4 regions of the Paraburkholderia sp. Ac-20342 genome follow, and region 3 is predicted to be linked to each of the others. Evidence: riboswitches for the same ligand, from Rfam matches in the RefSeq annotation. Region 3 holds a riboswitch; each other region holds the start of a gene.
What was found. A riboswitch is a leader RNA that binds a small molecule or an ion and turns the genes downstream of it on or off. The one in region 3 is predicted to bind cobalamin.
Positions count from the first base shown of each region.

Region 1: linked by a shared signal. The riboswitch ahead of G3N58_RS00775 (TonB-dependent receptor) and the one ahead of cobW (cobalamin biosynthesis protein CobW) in region 3 are both predicted to bind cobalamin.
Region 2: linked by a shared signal. The riboswitch ahead of G3N58_RS30645 (HoxN/HupN/NixA family nickel/cobalt transporter) and the one ahead of cobW (cobalamin biosynthesis protein CobW) in region 3 are both predicted to bind cobalamin.
Region 4: linked by a shared signal. The riboswitch ahead of G3N58_RS32270 (CbtB-domain containing protein) and the one ahead of cobW (cobalamin biosynthesis protein CobW) in region 3 are both predicted to bind cobalamin.

Region 1 covers NZ_JAAGPQ010000001.1:188,947-193,974, forward strand. The annotation lists gene G3N58_RS00755 (EVE domain-containing protein) at 1-437, opposite strand, end outside; RNA gene ssrS (6S RNA) at 569-750, opposite strand; gene G3N58_RS00765 (cell division protein ZapA) at 928-1,242, opposite strand; gene G3N58_RS00770 (ATPase) at 1,239-1,598, opposite strand; cobalamin riboswitch at 1,807-2,067, shown strand; gene G3N58_RS00775 (TonB-dependent receptor) at 2,157-4,157, shown strand; gene G3N58_RS00780 (iron ABC transporter permease) at 4,185-5,028, shown strand, end outside.
Region 2 covers NZ_JAAGPQ010000119.1:6,907-11,934, reverse strand. The annotation lists gene G3N58_RS30655 (MdtA/MuxA family multidrug efflux RND transporter periplasmic adaptor subunit) at 1-1,101, opposite strand, end outside; gene G3N58_RS30650 (IclR family transcriptional regulator) at 1,558-2,394, opposite strand; gene G3N58_RS30645 (HoxN/HupN/NixA family nickel/cobalt transporter) at 2,846-3,907, opposite strand; cobalamin riboswitch at 3,941-4,079, opposite strand; gene crcB (fluoride efflux transporter CrcB) at 4,224-4,604, opposite strand; fluoride riboswitch at 4,680-4,741, opposite strand; gene G3N58_RS30635 (ammonium transporter) at 4,781-5,028, opposite strand, start outside.
Region 3 covers NZ_JAAGPQ010000005.1:143,650-148,677, reverse strand. The annotation lists gene cobN (cobaltochelatase subunit CobN) at 1-1,472, opposite strand, end outside; gene cobW (cobalamin biosynthesis protein CobW) at 1,479-2,597, opposite strand; cobalamin riboswitch at 2,718-2,998, opposite strand; cobalamin riboswitch at 3,078-3,318, shown strand; gene G3N58_RS03695 (cobalamin biosynthesis protein) at 3,562-4,134, shown strand; gene cobO (cob(I)yrinic acid a,c-diamide adenosyltransferase) at 4,131-4,733, shown strand; gene G3N58_RS03685 (cobyrinate a,c-diamide synthase) at 4,737-5,028, shown strand, end outside.
Region 4 covers NZ_JAAGPQ010000143.1:7,132-12,159, reverse strand. The annotation lists partial or broken gene G3N58_RS32280 (hypothetical protein) at 1-98, shown strand, start outside; gene G3N58_RS32275 (CbtA family protein) at 312-1,052, opposite strand; gene G3N58_RS32270 (CbtB-domain containing protein) at 1,064-1,285, opposite strand; cobalamin riboswitch at 1,328-1,471, opposite strand; gene G3N58_RS32265 (histidine phosphatase family protein) at 1,528-2,157, shown strand; gene G3N58_RS32260 (MarR family transcriptional regulator) at 2,356-3,081, shown strand; gene G3N58_RS32255 (FUSC family protein) at 3,088-5,028, shown strand, end outside.

The DNA of each region.
Region 1 (5,028 bases), on a different contig from region 3:
AAACGCCATTCGGCTTCGGTCACCGGCGTGATCGACAGACGGTTGCCTTTGGCGAGCACACGCATGTCCTGCAACTCGGCATGCTCGCGCAGCGCAGCAAGCGGAATCAGCGGAATCTTCTTTTTGAACACGACGTCGACGAGCATCCAGCGCGGCGTTTCCTGCGACGACTTCGCGTCGTAGTACGGACTCTTGTTATCGAACTGGGTCGGGTCCGGATACGCGGTGGACGACACTTCCGCGATGCCCGCGATGCCGGGCTCGGGGCAGCTCGAATGATAGAAGAGCACGCCGTCGCCGATCTGCATGGTGTCGCGCATGAAATTGCGTGCCTGATAGTTGCGCACGCCGGTCCACGGCAACGTGCGATGCGGTGCGTTGGCGAGATCGTCGATGCTTGCTTCGTCCGGTTCGGACTTCATCAGCCAGTAGCGCATGAATCGAATTGAACGTGAGGGATTGAACGACGCGCGCGAACCGGCGCCTGCAAAAAGCACCTGAAAGCAGCACCGGAAAACGCAGCCCAAAGAAAAACGGCATCGAACCGAAGTACGATGCCGTTCCAGATAAGGTCCCCGCCTTAGCCGCTAGGCCGGCATCCTGAACCGGGGGTTCAGAATTGGTCGCAGTTAGCAACACTTCGGGTACATCAGACAGAGTGACGCGCACGCCCGTGCTACAAATTTCCGCAACCGTGCACATGGCATTGGTTCAAGGAATATATGACCTTGGCGAACCAGGCAGGGAAGCTAAACCGATGAAGCTACAGCAGTTCAAACTTTAACAGAAGAACTCAAACGCTTGCGAGAGGTGCTCATGTGCTTCACCGACACCGCACACCCGCTTTGCAAAAAAGTACTGCGTTTCAAGCTACTTCGTTGAATTCACGACCGGTTCGACATTGGGTTCGAAGCCGGCTGTGACCGCTTACTGCAAGCTGTACTGTTCAATCACAGTACCGAGCTGTTCGTTCATTTGCTGCATTGTACGCCGGATTTCTTCAGCGGGAAATGCTTCTCCGTGTCGCACGCTGTTTTGCAGCTTAAGCAGTTCCGATGCCAGCGACAGCGCGGCCATGACGGCAATGCGATCCGTGCCGCGCACGTTGCTGCCGTTGCGGATTTTCTTCATTTCCGCATCGACGCGTGCGACCGCTTCGAGCAGGGCGGCTTCGGTTTCCGGCGAGCAGGCGAGACGATACGGTACGTCGAGAATCGATACTTCGATCTGCTTGGTGGTCATGCGTTTTCTCCGTGGCGGCTCACGTCGCTTTCCGCTTCCTCGGGTTCGGGTTGAGCGGAGTCGAGCAGATCGAGCTGGTTATCCGGTTCGCTGCTCGCGCGGGCACGCGGCAATTTCTCGAGAATCGCATTCAGGCGCACCTGAGCGTCGTCGATCTTGGCGGAGAGCGCATCGCGTTCCGCCTGCAGGGCATCGCGCTCCCCGCGCAATTGCGCGAGTTCCGCATGCGTGGCTTCGACTTCGGCACGCGTGTGCGCGAGTTGTTCTTCGAGCGCGAGCCGCGCTTCGTGGTGGCGCTGGCTGATCGCAATCAGCTTGCCGATGTTCTGGGAGAGTGATTCGAGTTCGGTGAGCATGTGCTGCGTCCTCTAAAGACCTCGCATTTTAGCGCGGAATGTTACAGGTTCCGACAATTGTCTCGTTTCGAGACGTAACAACTTGGCTTTATGCAAGCATTTTCCCGACCATAAGATGAAAAACCGCTCGTCGATCGGACAATAACCTGCACTCAACGGCACGGCTCGCGCAGGGATTGACCTTTCTTGACGCTCGCCGGGGGCGCTCCTAAACTGGCCGCACTCTGGTGCCCGCGCACGCTTTTCGGCGCGCGCAGTTAAACGGGAAGCAGGGCGCGCGCGGGGTTCGACACCGGCACGCGCGAACCTGCGCTGCCCCCGCAACGGTAAGCGACCGCATCTCGTCATGCAGGTCGGTCCTGATTGCAGGTCGAAGCTGAACCTGCAAGTGTGTCACTGCGCGTCACGCGTGGGAAGGCGGGGCCGATGTGTCGCAGCCCGGATACCGGCCAGAGGGAGAGGACGTCCCCCGCGAAAACGTTAAACATCGGGGGCGCCTCGTTACGCGGCGGCCTGCGGGGAAGCGGGCTGCGCACGCTATCCACAGGACTCTCACCCATGCTGTCCCCCTTCGCCCGCGCGGCGCTGCTCGCGTTCGCGGGTCTGCCGCCCGTCGTGCATGCGCAGACTGCCGGGACCACGGCTGCCGCGTCGGCGGCGTCTTCCGTGCCGGCCGATGTTGCATCGCCCGTTGCTTCGCCGGCTGCTTCGTCGGCCGCATCATCGGCTTCAGCTTCGAGCGCGTCCGCCGATGCGAATACCGATGCCGATGCGAACCCCCGCGCGAACCCGCCGGCCACCGTACTCTCGCCAGTCGTCGTGACCGCCGAACGCGGACCGCAGGCACTCGCCGATACGATCCCGCCGACCACGCTGTTCGATCAGCAGGACATTGCCGACACGACCGCGACCGATCTGCCCGGCCTGCTGCAACTCGCGCCCGGCGCGCAAATCTCGCGTACAGGTGGCCCCGGTTCGACGACGAGCCTCTTTTTGCGCGGCGCGTCGTCGACGCAATCGCTGGTGCTGATCGACGGCGTGCGCGTCGATTCGGTGAGCCTCGGTTCCGCGCAACTCGCGCAGATTCCGCTCGACCAGGTCGATCACGTCGAGGTCGTGAACGGCAATGTCTCGGCGTTGTACGGCTCGGGTGCGATTGGCGGCGTCGTGCAGGTGTTCACGAAAGATGGCGGCGATCATCCGCCGCGCTTCAATTTTTCGCTGGGCTACGGCAGTTATCACACGCAGACGCAAACCGTCGGCGTCAATGGCGCGCTCGATCAGGACGGCCGCACGACCTTCAGCATCTCGCTCGCGCGCACCAAAACCGATGGCTTTTCCTCGCTCGATCCGCTGCAAGCGCCCGGCGCGAATCCGAACGCGAACGGCAATCTGAACGAGAGCCTCTCGGCATCGCTGCGTCACAAGTTCAGCGACAGGTGGGACGCCGGCGTCACCTATTTCCAGTCGAACGGCAACAACAGCTACGACAACGCCTATGGCGAGCCGACCGATCTGAACAACCTCTATAGCAAGGTGCGCCAGCTCTCGGTGTTCGCGAACGGCAAGCTGACCGACTGGTGGACCACGCATTTCACGGTTGCCGAGGGCGACGACCGCAGCGTGTCGAATACCAACGGCATCGACAACGGCCGCTTCGATACCGACAATCGCCAGTACACCTGGCAGAACGATTTCGCGCTGGCCGCAAACCAGAAGCTGCAACTCGGCTACGAGCATCTCGATCAGAGCCTCGATTCCGATACGTTCGCGGCGCCCAACCGTCACGTCGATTCGGTATTCGCGGGCTATACCGCGCGCTTCGGCCGCAATCAGATTCAAGCTAACGTGCGGCGCGACCAGTACTCCGATTTCGGCGGGGCGAACAGTTACTATCTCGGCTATGGCTTCGACATCACCTCGCACTGGAAGGCAACCGCAAGCTATTCGGACGCGTTCCGCGCGCTGAGCTTCGACGATCTGTACTATCCGTTGAGCGGTAATCCGTCGATCCGGCCCGAGCGCAGTCATTCGGTCGAAGCGGGTTTGCAGTACGCATCGAACCTGCTCGGCGTGGTGCGTGTCAGTGCCTTTCAGACGCGCTATACGAATCTGATCGATTACGTGCAGACGATCCCCGGCATCTATCTGGCCGAGAACGTCGGGCACGCGAAAGTGCAGGGGCTCGAAGGATCGTGGAGCGGGCATGTCGGCAAGACCGACGTGCGCGCCTCGCTGACGCTGCAGAATCCCGTCGATCTCGACAACGACGTCGACCTCGTGCGGCGCGCGCGACGCTTCGGCTCGCTCGCGATCAATCGCAGCATCGGCGGCTGGCGCGTGGGCGGCGAGTGGATCGTGAGCGGTCCGCGCGCGGATAGCACCGGCAATCTGGGCGGCTACGGCATCGTGAATCTGTCGGCGCGCTACAACATCACGAAAGCGTGGTACGTGAGCGCGCAAATCGAGAATCTGCTGAACAAGGACTATGAAACGGCCTACTCGTATAACTCGCCGCGACGCGGTGCCTACGTCACGCTTGGCTGGCAGCAGCAGTAACGCACGCACCGGCGTGAGCGCGCGCGCATGAATCGCGCGCCGGGCTCGCTGCCGGCTGCCGGCCACGTCACGCCTACCATGCGCACGATGAACGCAAGGCGCGCGGCCGCGATCTGGCTCGGACTCGCGGTCATCGCCCTGGCCGTGCTGGTCGCGTCGCTCGCGCTCGGCAGCGTGCCGCTCGCGCCATCGCGCGTGCTGGCCGCGTTGATGCCGTGGCATGCCGGACCCGCGCGCGCCGACGACCTCGCCGGCGAGATCGTGCGTACGTTGCGCTTGCCGCGCGCGCTCGCGGGCTTCGCGTGCGGGGCGTTGCTCGCGCTCGCCGGCGCGCTGCTGCAGGTGCTGTTGCGCAATCCGCTGGCCGAGCCGTATGTGCTCGGCGTATCGGGCGGCGCGGCGACGTTCGCGCTCGTGGCGATGATCGCGGGCGGCGCATGGTGGATCGTCGATGCGAGTGCGTTCGCCGGTGCGTTGGTGTCGATCCTGCTCGTGCTTGGCCTCGCGCGGCGCGAGTTATGGCGCGGCGAACCGCAGGACACGTCGCCGCGGGTGCTCCTGACCGGTGCGGTGATCGCGGCGGGGTGGGGCGCGCTGATTACGCTGCTGCTCAATCTCGCGCCCGACAGCCGCTTGCGCGGCATGCTGTTCTGGCTGACCGGCGACCTCAACGGCGGCGCGCCGCCGTGGACCGCGCTCGTCGCGCTGCTGCTCGCGCTGCTTGTGATCGTGCCCGCCGCGCCGCGCCTGAACGTGCTGCTGCGCGGCGATGCGGCCGCGCAGGCGTTGGGTGTTGCGGTCATGCCCTTGCGTCTGCGCGTGTACCTGGTGGCCTCGCTTGCGGCTGCCGCCGCCGTGACGACGGCGGGCA
Region 2 (5,028 bases), on a different contig from region 3:
CATCGAGCCGTTGAGCACCGCCGAGGTCGGCACGATGACGGCGTCCTTGATCGTGTCGACGAGCAGGCGCGTGTTGACGAACTGGTTCGGGAACAGCCCGTTGTCCTTGTTATCGAAGAGCGCGCGCAGACGCACCGTGCCGGTGGTCGTGTCGATCTGGTTGTCCATCGTCTTCAGCGAGCCGACTTCGAGCGGCCGCGTGTTGCTGCGGTCGTAGGCGGTGGCCGAGAGCTGTTCGCCGTTCTGCGTGTGCTGGATGATCTGCTGCAGGTTGTCTTCCGAAGTCGTGAAGATCACGCTGATCGGCTGTAACTGCGTGATGACCGCGATGCCGTTCGCGAGGCCCGAGGTCACGTAGTTGCCCGGATCGACCTGGCGCAGGCCGACGCGGCCCGACACCGGCGCGGTGATGCGCGCATAGATGAGGTCGAGCTTGAAACTGTCGACATTCGCCTGGTCGGACTTCACGGTGCCTTCGTACTGGCGCACGAGCGATGCCTGCGTGTCGACCTGCTGGCTCGCGATCGAGTCCTGCGCGAGCAGTGTCTGGTAGCGCTTGAGGTCGAGGCGCGCGGTGGCGAGCAGCGCCTCGTCGCGCACCAGTGTGCCCTCGGCGTTGCGCAGCGAAATCTCGTACGGGCGCGGGTCGATCTGGGCCAGCACGTCGCCCTTCCTGACCATCTGGCCTTCCTTGAAATAGACGTCCTGCAGGACGCCGCTCAGCTGCGGCAGCACGGTCACGGTAGCCAGCGGCGTGACCGTGCCGAGCGCGGTCAGCACGACCGGCATCTCGCCTTGCGTGGCGGTGGCGACGTGCACCGGCTGCGCCATGTTCGCCATCGCGTTCGGACCGCCGCGGCCAAAGCGGCCACCGCCCCGCGCACCGCTTGCGCCGGTCGGGGCGCTGGCGCCGCTCGCGCCGCCCCACGGATGCCAGCGCCATAGCACCACTCCGAGAATGACCAGAACCGCGACGATCAGTGCGATGGTGCGGCCGCGATGCCGCTTTACCGCGCCGGGCGCGCCATGTTGCGCGCCGCTTGCCGACGGTTGGGAAGCGGTGGGGCGCTGGTTTTCCAGGTGCTTTTGTTGTTCGTCCATCGGTTCGGTCGGGTGGCTGGCTTTTTGATGTGCGCCGCTCGCGCGTTTGCCGCGCCCGCAGGGCGGCGACACGTGGACGGCATGACAGGCGGCTGCGGTTGCGTCAGGTTGCGTTCGGTTGCGGGTGCGTCGCGCAACGCGATGCTACCCGAGGCGCGGGACAGAGATGTTAACGCAATGCGGAATCACCACGGCGCGCGCGGCGCCGTTTTCGACGGCAAAAACGGCCAGATGCGCGTGTATCCCGCGACGGGATGCGTGATCGTACGTTGCGGTCTCTGTAACAGTCCAGCCGCCTATTTTTCGTTTAATTACGAAGGTTACAGGATGTTGGGAAATTGTTGGCCTGGTGTGAAGGGGCGCCTCGCCGGGCGCCGTCGGCCGCGTGCGCCGGCTGGTGGCGCATCCGGCCGCGGTGCTTTTCGCCGTGCCTGTCGCGGTGTCTGTCTCGGTGCCTCAGGTGTCGAGCCGGCGCGCCGGCGTGCCGCCGACTTCGAGCACGATCTTGCCGATGCATTCGAGCAGCGCGGGCGCGGCATGCGAGATGAGCCAGTCGCGCGGGCACTGGTCGGCCGCGCCGCCGCAATTGACCGCATAGCGCTCGCCCGACGGCCCGACGAAGCCGAGCGCGATCGCATTGAGGCCGTCGTACCACTCGCCGGTGGCGATCGCGAAGCCGCGCTCCAGCGTGTCCTCGATCGCGCTTTCGAGCCGTCCGCCGATGTAGCCCCATTCGTTGCCTTCGGCCGTCTGCAGACCGGCAAGCAACGCTTCGCGTTCCGGCTGCTCGAGCGCCACCAGATAGGCGCGGCCGACCGCGGTGCGCGTCAGGCTCATGCGCGAGCCGATTTCGAGCCGCGACACGAGCACCGCCGAGCGCGGCCGGATCGTGTCGATTACGACCATGTCGAAGCGGTCGCGCACGGCCAGATGCACCGAGAGGGCGGTGCGCTCGGCGAGTTCGATCAGGAAAGGCCGTGCGCGGGCGCGGATGTCGAAATTGCGCAGAAAGCCGTTGCTCAGCTCCAGCACCGACGAAGTCAGCACGAAGCGTTCGCTGTCGGGCAGCCGCAGCAGGAAGCCGGCGCTGACCAGCGTCGCCGTGATGCGCGAGACCGTTGGCTTCGGAATGCCGGTGAGTTCGGCGAGTTCGCGATTGCTCAGCGGCGCGTTCGCGGCGGCAATCGAGCGCAGCACGGTCAGGCCGCGAGCGAGGGCGGTGACTTCGTCGCCCGAGCCGTCCCGGTCTCTGGCGACGACCGCTGCGCTCGGGATCGGAGTAGGTCGTTTCATGGTTTTTTGGAACTGTATTTCAGATTCTGAGTTCGTCCCCAGTCGACGGCCGGTCTACGGAAGACGGCGGGCATCTTCCAGCCGTGGCACCAGTTCAGTTTTGTTTGTGACAAATCGATTCTATCGGAAAAAGTTGCCGGAACGACCTGGATTCGGATTTTGCTTGACTTAGTCAGCATAATCATAAAAAATGGAACATTATTTCGAAAGATGGAATCTTCCAGAAAGGTTGCCGGCCGTATCGTTCCCGTTGCCCGTATCGCGCGGGAATGCAAGGGGCTCGGCGGCGAATGCTTTCAGGCACTGCGGCACCGCTTTTAACCCCCGCTGCTTTTGCTTTAATACCGTCTCTCAGGTTCTAGCACGGCCCTCGGAATGGCTAGAACTTTTAAGGCGTCACGGCAACGTGACGCCTTTTTTTCTTTTCCGCTTTCTTTCCGCTCTCGTACGCTCAGACCTGCGGGTTGGTCTGCACCTCGTCGAAACGCTTCACGCGATAGATCGCCGCCGACACGAGCCAGCTGAGCGCGAAGATGCCGATGATGATGTAGCCGAGCATGCCGAAGTTATCGTTGAGCGCGCCGATCGCGTCCCAGATGCCGCCTTTCAGGTTCAGCTGATCCGCGAGAAGGCCGAGCGCCTCGATGCCGCCGATCACGAGCGCGACCGCGATCGAGACGAGCGTGATCGTCATGTTGTAGTAGATCTTGCGCAGCGGCCTTTCGTACGCCCAGCTGTAGGCGCCGAGCATCAGGTGGCCGTCGAGCGTGTCGACGAGCGACATGCCCGCACTGAACAGCACCGGAAACACCATGATCGCCCACGGCGAGAGCCCCTTGGCCGCCTGCGTCGCCGCGATGCCGAGCAGGCCGATTTCCGTGGCGGTGTCGAAGCCGAGGCCGAACAGAAAGCCGATCGGATACATGTGCCAGCTACGCGTCACGAGCCGGAAGAGCGGCCGGAACAGGCGCGCGATGAAGCCTCGATTCGCGAGCAGCATGTCGAAGTCGTCGTCGACATAGGCGCCGCCATTGCGCACGTGGCGCCACGCGCGGTAGATGCCGCGCAGAATCAGGAAGTTCATCAGCGCGAGCGCGAACAGGAAAAAGGACGACACGGCCGTGCTGACGATGCCGCCGATCTCCCTGTAGTTGTCGAAGCGGCCCTGGATCGCGGTGGTCGCGAGCGCCACCGCGACCGACGCGAGCACGACGACGCTCGAATGGCCGAGCGAGAAAAAGAAGCCCACGGCAACGGGCCGCTTGCGTTCCTGCATGAGCTTGCGCGTCACGTTGTCGATGGCGGCGATGTGGTCGGCGTCGACGGCATGGCGCAGGCCGAATCCGTACGCGAGCAGCGCGGTGCCGAGCAGCACCGGATAGTGGTGGAACGCCACGATCGCCCACACCCACGCGAGCAGGTTGATGGCGATCAGCACGCCGTAGATGCCGAATAATTTGCTGCGGACTCTCGAATCCGAATCGTTGAAAATCTCGGCGAGTCGATCAAGCATGTTGAATCTCCAGGAATTGCGCGTTCCGTGCAGGTTGGGAAAAGACGACATAGCGAGGTCTGACTCCGGGGTGAAACAGGTTCCCCCGATACAGTGGCGCGACCGCGCCGGAATCTCACCGGCTTCCCGCTGTGTCCGTGTTGAGGCGTAGGCCCTGTGGGCTTATACATCGCCGATACTGAAAAGTCGATTTCTGCGCCGGCCGCGAGAGTCGGCGAGACCGTCGAACGGGTTCCGGTTTCGCTCCCGGTTGGGTTTTTCGGGCGGCGGCACGCATGTCCGCACGCGAGTACTGCGCGGGTGTCGAGCCGGCTGCTCAGCGCGACAGCAGCGACACCGTTGCGATGCCGAGGATCGTCATCGCGAGCGAGGCGCTGACGTGAATCGCGACTTCGCCGGCAGCCCAGCCGAGCCGTCCGTCCTGCAGGCGTTGCACGACTTCGGCGGAGAAGGTCGAGAACGTTGAGAGACCACCCATCAAACCGGTGATGACGAAGAGCCGCCATTCCGGCGCGAGTTGCGGCACGCGCGCGAAGCCCGCGACCGCCACGCCGATGATGTAGCCGGCGATCACGTTGGCGGCCAGCGTGCCGAGCGGCAGTCCGCTAAACAGGCCGTTCAGGCGAATGCCGAGGAACCAGCGAAACAGCGAGCCGAGTGCGCCGCCGATGGCGACAGCGAGAAAGGACCAATACATGGAAGAGGATCGGAAACCGGAGTGTGTCGACAAACCGGTTCATGCGGGCGAGACGATGCCGCGTCCGCATGACCGGGCGTAGCAGGCATCATCAGCCCCAAGGGCGGTTAAGGGAGAATGCCATCTCCAGCCGCGCAGTCTAACATCGGTGTGCGCATTTGTACGCGCACCCCGGCTCACTCCGGCGTCGCCGAAATCTTGTGGATCGACAGATCCGCGCCGTTGTATTCCTCTTCCTGATCGAGCCTCAGGCCCACGGTCATGCGGATCACGCCATACACGAGCGTGCCGCCGAGCACCGCCACGACGATGCCGCCGAGCGTGCCGAGCACCTGCGCGCCGAGCGACACGCCACCCATGCCGCCCAGCGCGCGCATCCCGAAGATGCCGGCCGCGATGCCGCCCCACGCGCCGCACAGGCCGT
Region 3 (5,028 bases):
CCGCGCCGCAGCGTCGGGTCCTGCTCGGGCGGGCCCCAGCGCGCGTTCAACGCATCGCGCACGCTCGCCGGCAGCGCGTTGAAATGCGCGAGATAGTCGTCGAGTGCAAGGCTTTGCAAGGCCGGACGCAGATCGCGCACAACGGGATCGTTGGTCACGCCTTCGGTGAGTTTCTGCAACAACGCAGCGCCGTTTTCGGGCAATTCGCCAACACGATAGCCCTCGCCGCGCAGCATCGACAGAATGCCGACCACCGAAGCCGGCGTATCGAGCCCGACGCCATTGCCGATGCGCCCTTCGCTCATCGGATAGTTCGCGAGAATCAGCGCGAGCTTCTTGTCCGCATTGTCGAGCGAACGTAGACGGCACCAGCGGCGGCTCAGTTCGGCGAGAAAACGCACGCGTTCGAGGTCGGGCTGATAGCGGACCACGTCGACCTCGGTATGCGGACAACGATAGGCGAGCCCCTTGAAGCTGATCGCACGCGTGATGATGCGGCCGTCCACTTCCGGCAGCGCGATATGCATTGCGATGTCGCGCGAATTGAGGCCGTGATTGTCCTTGAGCCAGTCCTCGCGATTGCCGCCGCTCAGGATCACCTGCAACACCGGCGCGTCGCCGGCCAGCGCGAGCGGCTCGGGGTCGTCGATCGCGGACGCGGCGAACGCGGTCGTATTGAGCACGAGTGCAGCATCGTGCTGCGCGCACAGCGACTGCACGACTTCGCGGCTCACCGCATCTTTCAGCGACGTGATCGCGAGCGGCAGCGGATTGAGCCCTTGCGCTTCGAGCGCGTCGATCAGCGCATCGAACACCGCGGTATTGGCAGCCTGCAGATGCGCCTTGTAGAACAGAATCGCGACCACAGGCGCGTCCTGGCGCCAGCGCGCCTGCCAGTCGGCGATGGTCGGCGTGTCGTGCGCGGGATGATAGAGCGACGCGGCCGGCAACGCGCGCGGCGGCTCGGGCTCGCGTCCCCAATCGAGCGCGCGATAGGCGATGCAGCGCAGGAACGCCTCGGCATTCTGCGGGCCGCCCTCGCGCAGATAACGCCACAACTGATGGCACAACTCGGCGCTCGCGGTACTGCGCGCGAGCAGGTTCGGGTCTTCCTGCAAATCGCCGGAAAACATCGCAAGCGTTTGCTGCCTGCGCTGCGCGAGCGCGACGACCTGCTCGATGCCGTACGGCCAGTAAGCCTCGCCGCCGAGATGATCGACCACGACGACGCGTGCATGCTGCAACACGTCGTCGAGATAGAAATCGACCGACGCCGGCTGCCGCAAATAGGTGACGTTGGCGAGCCGCAGGCTCGGGAAGCCGTCGCCGAGACGCGGAACCACGCTCGCGAGCAGCGACAGCGTGGTGTCGGCGGAACTGAGCACGACGATATCGGCAGGCTGCTGATCGATACGGATCACGCCCTGCGTATCGTCGACGAAACCGCCCGGCGTCGTGCGTAGCAGATGCATGAGCGCTTACGCCTGGTGTGCGGCAACGCTCGCGGGCGCACTAGCGGCGGCGTCGAGTGCCGCGTCGAACGCGCGTTGCAGCGTGGCCTGATCGAGGTCTTCGCCGATCAGCACGAAACGGCTGCCGGCGTGCGCGCCGCCGTCATTTTCGCCGGCCTGCCAGCGCCGGTCGAAATAGCTGTCGAAGCGCCGCCCCACGCCCTGAATCACGAGGCGCATCGCCGCGCCCGGCAACGCGGCAAAGCCCTTCACGCGATAAATCGTGTGGCCTTCGACAAGCGTCTGCAATGCGGCGATCGCCGCGTCGCGCGACGACACGCGCGCTTCCACGACGACCGAATCGAATTCGTCGTGGTGGTGGTCGGGATCGTCGGCGGAACCGTGATGATCGTGGCGCAGGTGGATCGTCTCTTCCGAAGCCGCTTCGAGCCCGAGCAGCGTGTGCAGATCGAGCTGGCCCTGCTGCGCGCGCACGATCTTCACCTGCGGCGGAATCTCCCCGCGAATCAGCGCTTCGACCGCGCGCTGCTGCGCATCGTCGACGAGGTCGGTCTTGTTCAGGATCACGAGATCGGCCGCGGACAACTGATCTTCGAACAGCTCGTGCAGCGGCGATTCGTGATCGAGATTCGGATCGGCCTTGCGCTGCGCATCGACGGCGACCGGGTTCGCGGCAAACTGGCCGCTCGCGGCAGCCGGACCATCGACGACGGTCACGACCGCGTCGACCGTGAAGCTGCTCTTGATCTGCGGCCAGTTGAACGCCTGCACGAGCGGCTTCGGCAATGCGAGACCCGAGGTTTCGATCAGCACGTGATCGATTTCGCCGCGGCGCTCGACGAGCTTTTCCATCACCGGAAAAAACTCTTCCTGCACGGTGCAGCAGAGGCAACCGTTCGCGAGTTCATACAATTGCCCTTCGGTTTCGACGCCGTTTTCATCGCAGCCGATGCCGCAACCCTTGAGGATCTCCCCGTCGATGCCGAGTTCGCCGAACTCGTTGACGATCACCGCGATGCGCTTGCCGCCCGCATGCTGAAGAATGTGCCGCAGCAGCGTGGTTTTGCCGCTGCCGAGAAAGCCCGTGATGATCGTGACGGGGATCTTGCGCAATTGAGTTTGCATCGTGAGGTTCATCCGAAGGCGTTGCGCCGCGCATGCCGGAACGAGCGCCGGCGTTGCCGCGACAACGGAAAACAGAAAGCGGAAAGTGAGGTCGTGAACGCGACGCCGCATCCCCGTGGCGTCCGTCCTGCATCTTCGGGCCGGTATCCGGGCTGGCGAAAGCGCCGCTTCCCCTTCCCGGCCGAGTGGTTTCTCGACCAGTGGTGATATGCCGACGCAGCCTTGCGCGTGGACATCGAAGCCGGCTCCGCGGTGGCCGGCCATGCAGCCGATACCGCTTTTCGCTTACCGTTGCGGGGACAGCACAGGTTGGCCCGTTCCAGAGCAGGTGGGCTCCCTGTTTCCCGTTTAACTGCACGCGCATGGATGCGCGCGCGAGCACCAGAAGTGCGTGCGAGTGTAGGCCCACGGCCATGCGCAGTCAAGGAAAGGACACCGCGTGAAGCGCCGCGCGCGCTTATCCGGCGGGGCGCCATGTGCTATCGTATGCGCGCGTTTGGTGCCCGCACATGCGCTCGCGTGTGCAGTTAAACGGGAAACAGGCAGCGCGTCATGCGTTCAATCTGTGCTGTCCCCGCAACGGTAAGCGACCTGCGACGCGAGCGCCGTTCCGGCCGCGTCGCACATGCGTTTTTCGCGCCACTGTCCGACGAATCCGGACGGGAAGGCAAAGCGCGTGAGGCCGCCAGCCCGGATACCGGCCAGACGCGGAGGCGGCGCCGCGTTCATCGCTGCGTTGCCGGCCGCCGGAATCCGCGGGGAACGGATGTGATGGCGTTCAAGCATGGCCGCGCCGCGCGTGGCGTTTTTCCACGGGGTTTTCGCCGCAAAAACGCAACGCGCCGCGCGATGGTCCAAGCCCGGATTCGCAGTACCGCATGACCTCGATCTTCCTTGCCGCGTGCGCCCTTGCAGGCAGCCGCCCTTTTTCCATTACCGCGAGGCGTTTGCCTTGCATGCCGCGATGACGCGCGCCTCGCTCGCCAGCGCCGGGCACGAGGCCTCTTGCGCTGACGCGAATGCCGAAGCCAAAGCCGATGCCGCTCGACACACCGGACGCCCGGGCAAGACGCTCGGCGTCGGCATCGGCTGTCGCCTCGGCAGTTCGGCGCAACAGATCGAAGCGGCGGTGCGCGCCGCGCTCGGCTCGCACGCGTGCGTCGCTTCTTTCGAACAGATTCACGCCGTCGCCACGCTCGACGCCAAAGCCCATGAAGCGGGCCTGCGCGAATTCTGCGCGCGTCATGCGCTGCCGTTGCAGGTGTTCAGCCGCGAGCAGATCGCCGCGGTGCCGGTCGCCACGCCGTCGCTGGCCGCGCAAACGCATCTCGGCGTCGATGGCGTTTGCGAACCCTGCGCGCTGCTCGCGGCGCAGACCCTGGCGGCTGCGTCAGCCGCTGCATCGCCCACACAGCCCGCGCGCCTGCTCGTACCCAAGACCGTGCACGACGGCGTTACCGTCGCGATCGCCTCGGCCAGCAGCGACGCCGACACCGCTCCAACCCAACCCGACACTCCCCAACAGGACCTTCGATGAAAACCGATCCCGAATCGCATCAACGCATGACCGAACGCCGCCGCGAGGGCCATGAAAAGAAACAGGCCGCCGCGACCGTCGAGAAAGGCCTGCTGATCGTCAACACCGGCACCGGCAAGGGCAAGAGCACGGCCGCGTTCGGCATGGCCGTGCGCGTGCTCGGCCACGGCATGCGCCTTGGCGTCGTGCAGTTCATCAAGGGCGCGCTGCATACCTCGGAGCGCGACTTTCTCGGCGCGATCGCACACTGCGATTTCGTCACGATGGGCGACGGCTACACCTGGAACACCCAGAACCGCGACGCCGACATCGCCACCGCGCGCAAGGGCTGGGACGAGGCGTGCCGGATGATCGAAAGCGGCGACTATCAGATGGTGATCCTCGACGAACTGAACACCGTGCTCAAGTACGAATACCTGCCGCTCGACGAAGTGCTGTCGGTCATCAACGCGCGCGCGCCGATGCTGCACGTCGTCGTGACCGGCCGCCATGCGCCGGACGCGCTGATCGAAGCCGCCGATCTCGTCACCGAAATGCGCGCGATCAAGCATCCGTATCGCGAGCAGGGCGTGAAGGCGCAGCGCGGCGTGGAGTTCTGAGCGATGCCGTCAGCGCCCGAAGCGACGCGCCGCCCGGCCTGTCCCGCGCTCTTTATCAGCGCGCCCGCCTCGGGCCAGGGCAAGACCACGATCACGGCGGGGCTCGCGCGCCTGCACCGGCGGCTCGGACGGCGCGTGCGCGTGTTCAAGACCGGCCCGGACTTTCTCGACCCGATGATCCTCGCGCGCGCGAGCGGCGCGCCGGTGCTGTCGCTCGATCTGTGGATGGTCGGTGAAACCCCGTGCCGCAACCTGCTCGCGCAAGCGGCGGCCGAGGCCGATCTGATCCTGATCG
Region 4 (5,028 bases), on a different contig from region 3:
CCGCCCCGCATCACGTCAAGACCCTTCTCACAATTTCTTTTAAAAAAATCGAAGAGCTTAAAAATCGAGCACCATGGCATCGAATTCGAATTAGTTAGCCATCCGATTTAATTTGCACCGGGAGAAGCGAAGAACATGGATTAGAAGATTAGGTAATTGGCGAAAAGCGACCTGAGGAGCTTTTCCACAGAAAATGTTCGCAAGCCTGTGGATAACCACTCCACAATTACGCCAAGTCATTGAAGTAAAACCATTCTTGCGCGTTGCGCGCGAAGCATGACCGCTTTCGCGGTCATGCATTGCCTTCAATCTCAGGCCGACCTCATCGTTACGCGCGCATTCGTACGCATGAATGCACTGCGCTCGACCAGCGCGCCAAACAGCAACCCGATCGTCGCCCACATGATCACCTGCATGCCGATCGCGACGACGCGGAACTTCCACAGCAGCACGGCCGGGAAAGCGGCGGGCACTTCATTGATGACCGGCATCGACAACTGCACGGCCGCGATGATCGCGACGAACACCAGGCCTGCCACGATCGAGCCATTCCACGCGCCGAGCTTCGCAACCGCGCGGCGGCGCACCTTCAGCGCAAACACCATCGTCACGAGCGAAATGGCGATCATCAGGAAGAACAGCCCCGTGCGCATGCCGATCGTCTCGGGATCGCCGACCGATGGCGGATTCGCCGGATACTTGATATTCGGCACGATCACGAGCGCGATGAAGGCGCCGAGCGCGAGCCATGCGGACAACGCGCGCATGCTCAATGCACCCGCCCGTCCATAGGCATACGCAAACACAAGCGAGAACAAACCACCGAACGCCGCACCATACGTCACGACGCCGGTCAGCAGACCGAGACCCGCCTGCGTTTCGCGGCTCACGAGTTCGGGCTCGGGAGCTTCGCCGCGTGCGGCCGCCGCTTTTTCTTCGAATGAAATAGCCTGATCGACCTGCGGCTCACCCGCGAGTCTCGCGAAGCTGAATGTGAGCAAGCCCGCGACGATGCCCGCGAGCATCCCGCGCACCAGTAATTTGCCAACCATGTCGGACTCCGTTAGTGGCAGGGAAAGCCAAGCAGATGGCGGCCGTCGTGCACGAACTCATGCACGTACATGCCGGGGACCAGCGAAGTAGCCCCCTCTTCCGCACCAACAAAATAAAGCGCGAGCAACAGCAGCAAACCGCCGAATACCACCCACGGCAGCAGTTCGCGCAAAGGAATCGGAGTAGGCTCGGCCGCAGGTTGCGCGGCGGGATCGAAAACGGCTTCGGCCATGATGGATATCTCCTGGGGGTAACGCGCCCCGAAAGTCGATGACATAGGAATGGTGCGAAGCACAGGTCTGGCTTTCGGCTCTTGCTTGCAAACCGATTACAGTGGCGCGACCGCGCCGGGCTCTCACCGGCTTCCGTGCTTCGCGGAGCCCTTATTCTACGCGCTAAACTTCTGCCTTCATGAAAGCTTCGGCCACGTTTGCAAGCTCGCGTGGACAAACGGCAGCATCGGGAAAGCACAGAATGGATACGCGACTGCTACTGATAAGCCACGCGGCGACGGCCTCGCAACGCGCGGGCCGCTTCCCTTCCGACGACCCGCTCGACGCGCGCGGCACCGCCGAAGCGCAAGCGGCGCGCGCCCGTCTGGCACTTGCGCACGAGGCTCGCGTCTTCACGAGCCCGGCTGCCTGCGCGCGCGATACGGCTGCGGCGCTCGGCCTGAACGCCACACCCGCCGCAGCGCTAGCGGATATCGACTACGGCGACTGGCGCGGCCAGCGCCTCGCGGATCTCGCCAATGAAGCGCCCTTGCAACTCGCCGCGTGGACTCGCGACGCCGACACCGCGCCGCCCGGCGGCGAATCGTTCAGCCAGCTCGTGCAACGGATCGGCGCATGGCTCGACGCACCGGACGGACCCACGACATCGGCATCGACATGCAACGCGGCAAACCCGGCACCGCCAGCCGTATCGCCGCAAACACACACGGTGCTCGCCATCACGCACGCGCCGCTGCTGCAAGCCGCCATCGTGCATGCGCTCGGCGCATCCGCACAGGTATTTCCTCGCATCGAGATCGCTCCGCTGTCGGTCGTCGAATTGCGCCACTCGCGGCGCGGCTGGACATGGTGGCCAGCCGCCACTCGCTGACGCGAACGCGGCATGCGAAACATACGGCTTCGCTCCCCTGCTGGCAGCCCCGCCGCCGCATCCGACACCATCGGAAACACGTCCCGTCCCCCTCCGTTTAACGCGACTGTCGCATTCGCGCCGCAGACTCTCCCGGCACGGCGCGAATTTCCGATTCAATAGTTTGCTAACGAATATCAAGGAAATACAATACCTGCCATGCCGAATCTTGATACCCTGCGCCGCACCGTCAGCAGCACGCTGGTCGTCGCCGCCAGAAAGTGGCGGCGCACGAGTCATGGCGTGCTGGCGGCCTTCAACGTCTCCGAAGCGTGCGCGACCCCGCTTCTGACCGCGAGCCGGCTCGGTTCGGCAGTGCGCCAGGTTACGCTCGCCGATCACATCGGCATCGAAGGCCCTTCGCTCGTGCGGCTGCTCGATCAGTTATGCGCAGCGGGCCTGATGCGCCGCGAGGAAGATCCCGAGGACCGCCGCGCCAAAACCGTCGCGCTCACCGACGAAGGCCGCGCCGTCACCGCGAAGATGGAAGAGGAGCTGGTCACGTTGCGCGCCCAGGCGCTCAAGGGCCTGTCGCGCGACGATCTCGAAGCCACGCTGCGCGTGCTCGATGCGTTCACGACGGATGCCAGCGGCCGCGCCGAGCTCGACGCCGAAGCGGCGGCGAAGCCCGAGCCGCCGCAACGCGGCACAACGGCCGGACCTGCAGCGGGCACCCGCGCGCCGCTCGAACGCGCCGCGTCCAAGCGCACCACGTCGCCGCTCAAACGCGAACCCGCGCGGCGCGAACCCCTCGCCGTCAAACTCGGCAAGACCGGCAAGAGCGCGGCCCCAGGCGCCGGCAAGGCGCACGGTACGGTCAAGGCACGCAAGTCCACCAAACGCGGCGTCCGCGCAACGGCGCCACACAACGCCGGGTCCGCGTAACGGTCTATGGCCTACCCTTCCTTTCGCGACTGGCTGTTCTCGGTCAAGACGTTCTTCGCGGCAATGCTCGCGCTCTACATCGGACTCGCGTTCCAGTTGCCGCGGCCGTACTGGGCGATGGCCACCGTCTATATCGTGTCGAACCCGTTCGTCGGCGCGACCCGCTCGAAGGCACTCTATCGCGCGCTCGGCACTGCGCTCGGCGCGGCGGGCGCGGTGCTGCTCGTGCCGCCGTTCGTCGAATCGCCGTATCTGTTCAGCGTGGTCGTCGCGCTCTGGACCGGCACGATGCTCTACCTCGCGGTATCGGACCGCACCGCGCGCAGCTACGTGTTCATGCTCGCGGCCTACACGATGCCGATCATCGCGCTGCCTTCGGTGACGAATCCCACCGGCGTGTTCGATCTCGCGGTCAGCCGGACCGAGGAAATCCTCGTCGGCATCGTCTGCGCGAGCATCGTCGGCAGTGCGCTGTTTCCGAGCCGGCTCGCGCCGACCATCATCGAGCGCACCGACGCATGGTTTCGCGACGCCGCGTTCTACGCGACCGAAACGCTGTCGGGCCGCATCGCGAGCGCGGCGATTTCGGGCGCGCGGCAGCGGCTCGCGAGCACGATCAACGGTCTGGAACTGCTGCTGAGCCAGCTCGCCTACGATCACACGCGGCCCGACATCCTCGCGCGCGCACACGAACTGCGCGGACGCATGCAGTTGCTGCTGCCGATCATGTCCTCGCTCGCCGACCCGCTGCTCGCGCTCTACCACAACGGCCAGCACAGCTGGCCCGAAGGACTCGACGCGCTGCTCAAAGACGTCATCAAGTGGTTCAACCAGCCGCTGCCCGCGCCGAGCAAGGGCTATCACCCGGACGAAACCGCCAACGCGCTGCGCGAGCGCATCGCGGCGCTGCGTCCACCCGCGGCCGCGCTCGCGCACTGGGACGGCGCGCTGCTCTCGAACGCGCTATGGCGTCTGAGGCAGGTCATCGACGTATGGCAGGACTGCCGCTCGCTGCGCATCATCATCGCGCGCGACGAAGGTTCGTGGCGGCCGCACTTCCGTCATTGGCGGCTCGGCGGCACCGAGCGTTTCTACGACCGCGGCATCATGCTGTTCGCGACCGTGTCCGCGGGCCTCGCGGTGATTCTCGCGTGCAGCCTGTGGATCGGCTCAGGCTGGAACGACGGCGCCAGCGCGGTGACGCTCGCGGCGGTGGCCTGCTGCTTCTTCGCCGCGCTCGACGAACCCGCGCCGATGGTGTTCCGCTTCTTCCTCGCGACCGCGGTCAGCGTGCTCGCGGCGGGCGTCTATCTGTTCGCGGTGCTGCCGCACGTGCACGACTTCCCGATGCTCGTGATCCTGTTCGCCGGGCCGTTCATCCTCGTCGGCACGCTGATTCCGCGCCCGCAGTTCAACATGGTCACGGTGCTCGTCGCGGTGAACACGGCGACCTTCATCAGCATTCAGGGCGCCTACGAGGCTAACTTTCTCACCTTCGTGAACGCCAATCTCGCGGGCCTCGCCGGCCTGCTCTACGCGTATCTGTGGACCCGCGTGACGCGTCCGTTCGGCGCCGAATTCGCGGCTTCGCGCCTGCTGCGCTCGAACTGGGCCGACGTCGCACTGACCGCGTCGACGACGCCGATCGAAGACCCGCGCAATCTCGCCGCACGCATGCTCGACCGTCTGATGCAACTGATCCCGCGCCTCGCCGCGACCGACGAGCACCGTCATCCGTCGATCGAAAGCTTCCGCGATCTGCGCATCGCGTTCAACGCGATCGATCTGCGCCGCGCCACGCGCAAGCTCGGCGGCGAAGTGCCGGGCGCGATCGAGCACGTTCTCGACGGCGTACGCAGTTACTACGAGAGCTGCGTCGAGCGGCGCCGCCGCGAGCCGGTGCCGCAGAGCCTCATGGTGTCGATCGACGCGGCGGTCGCGCGCGTC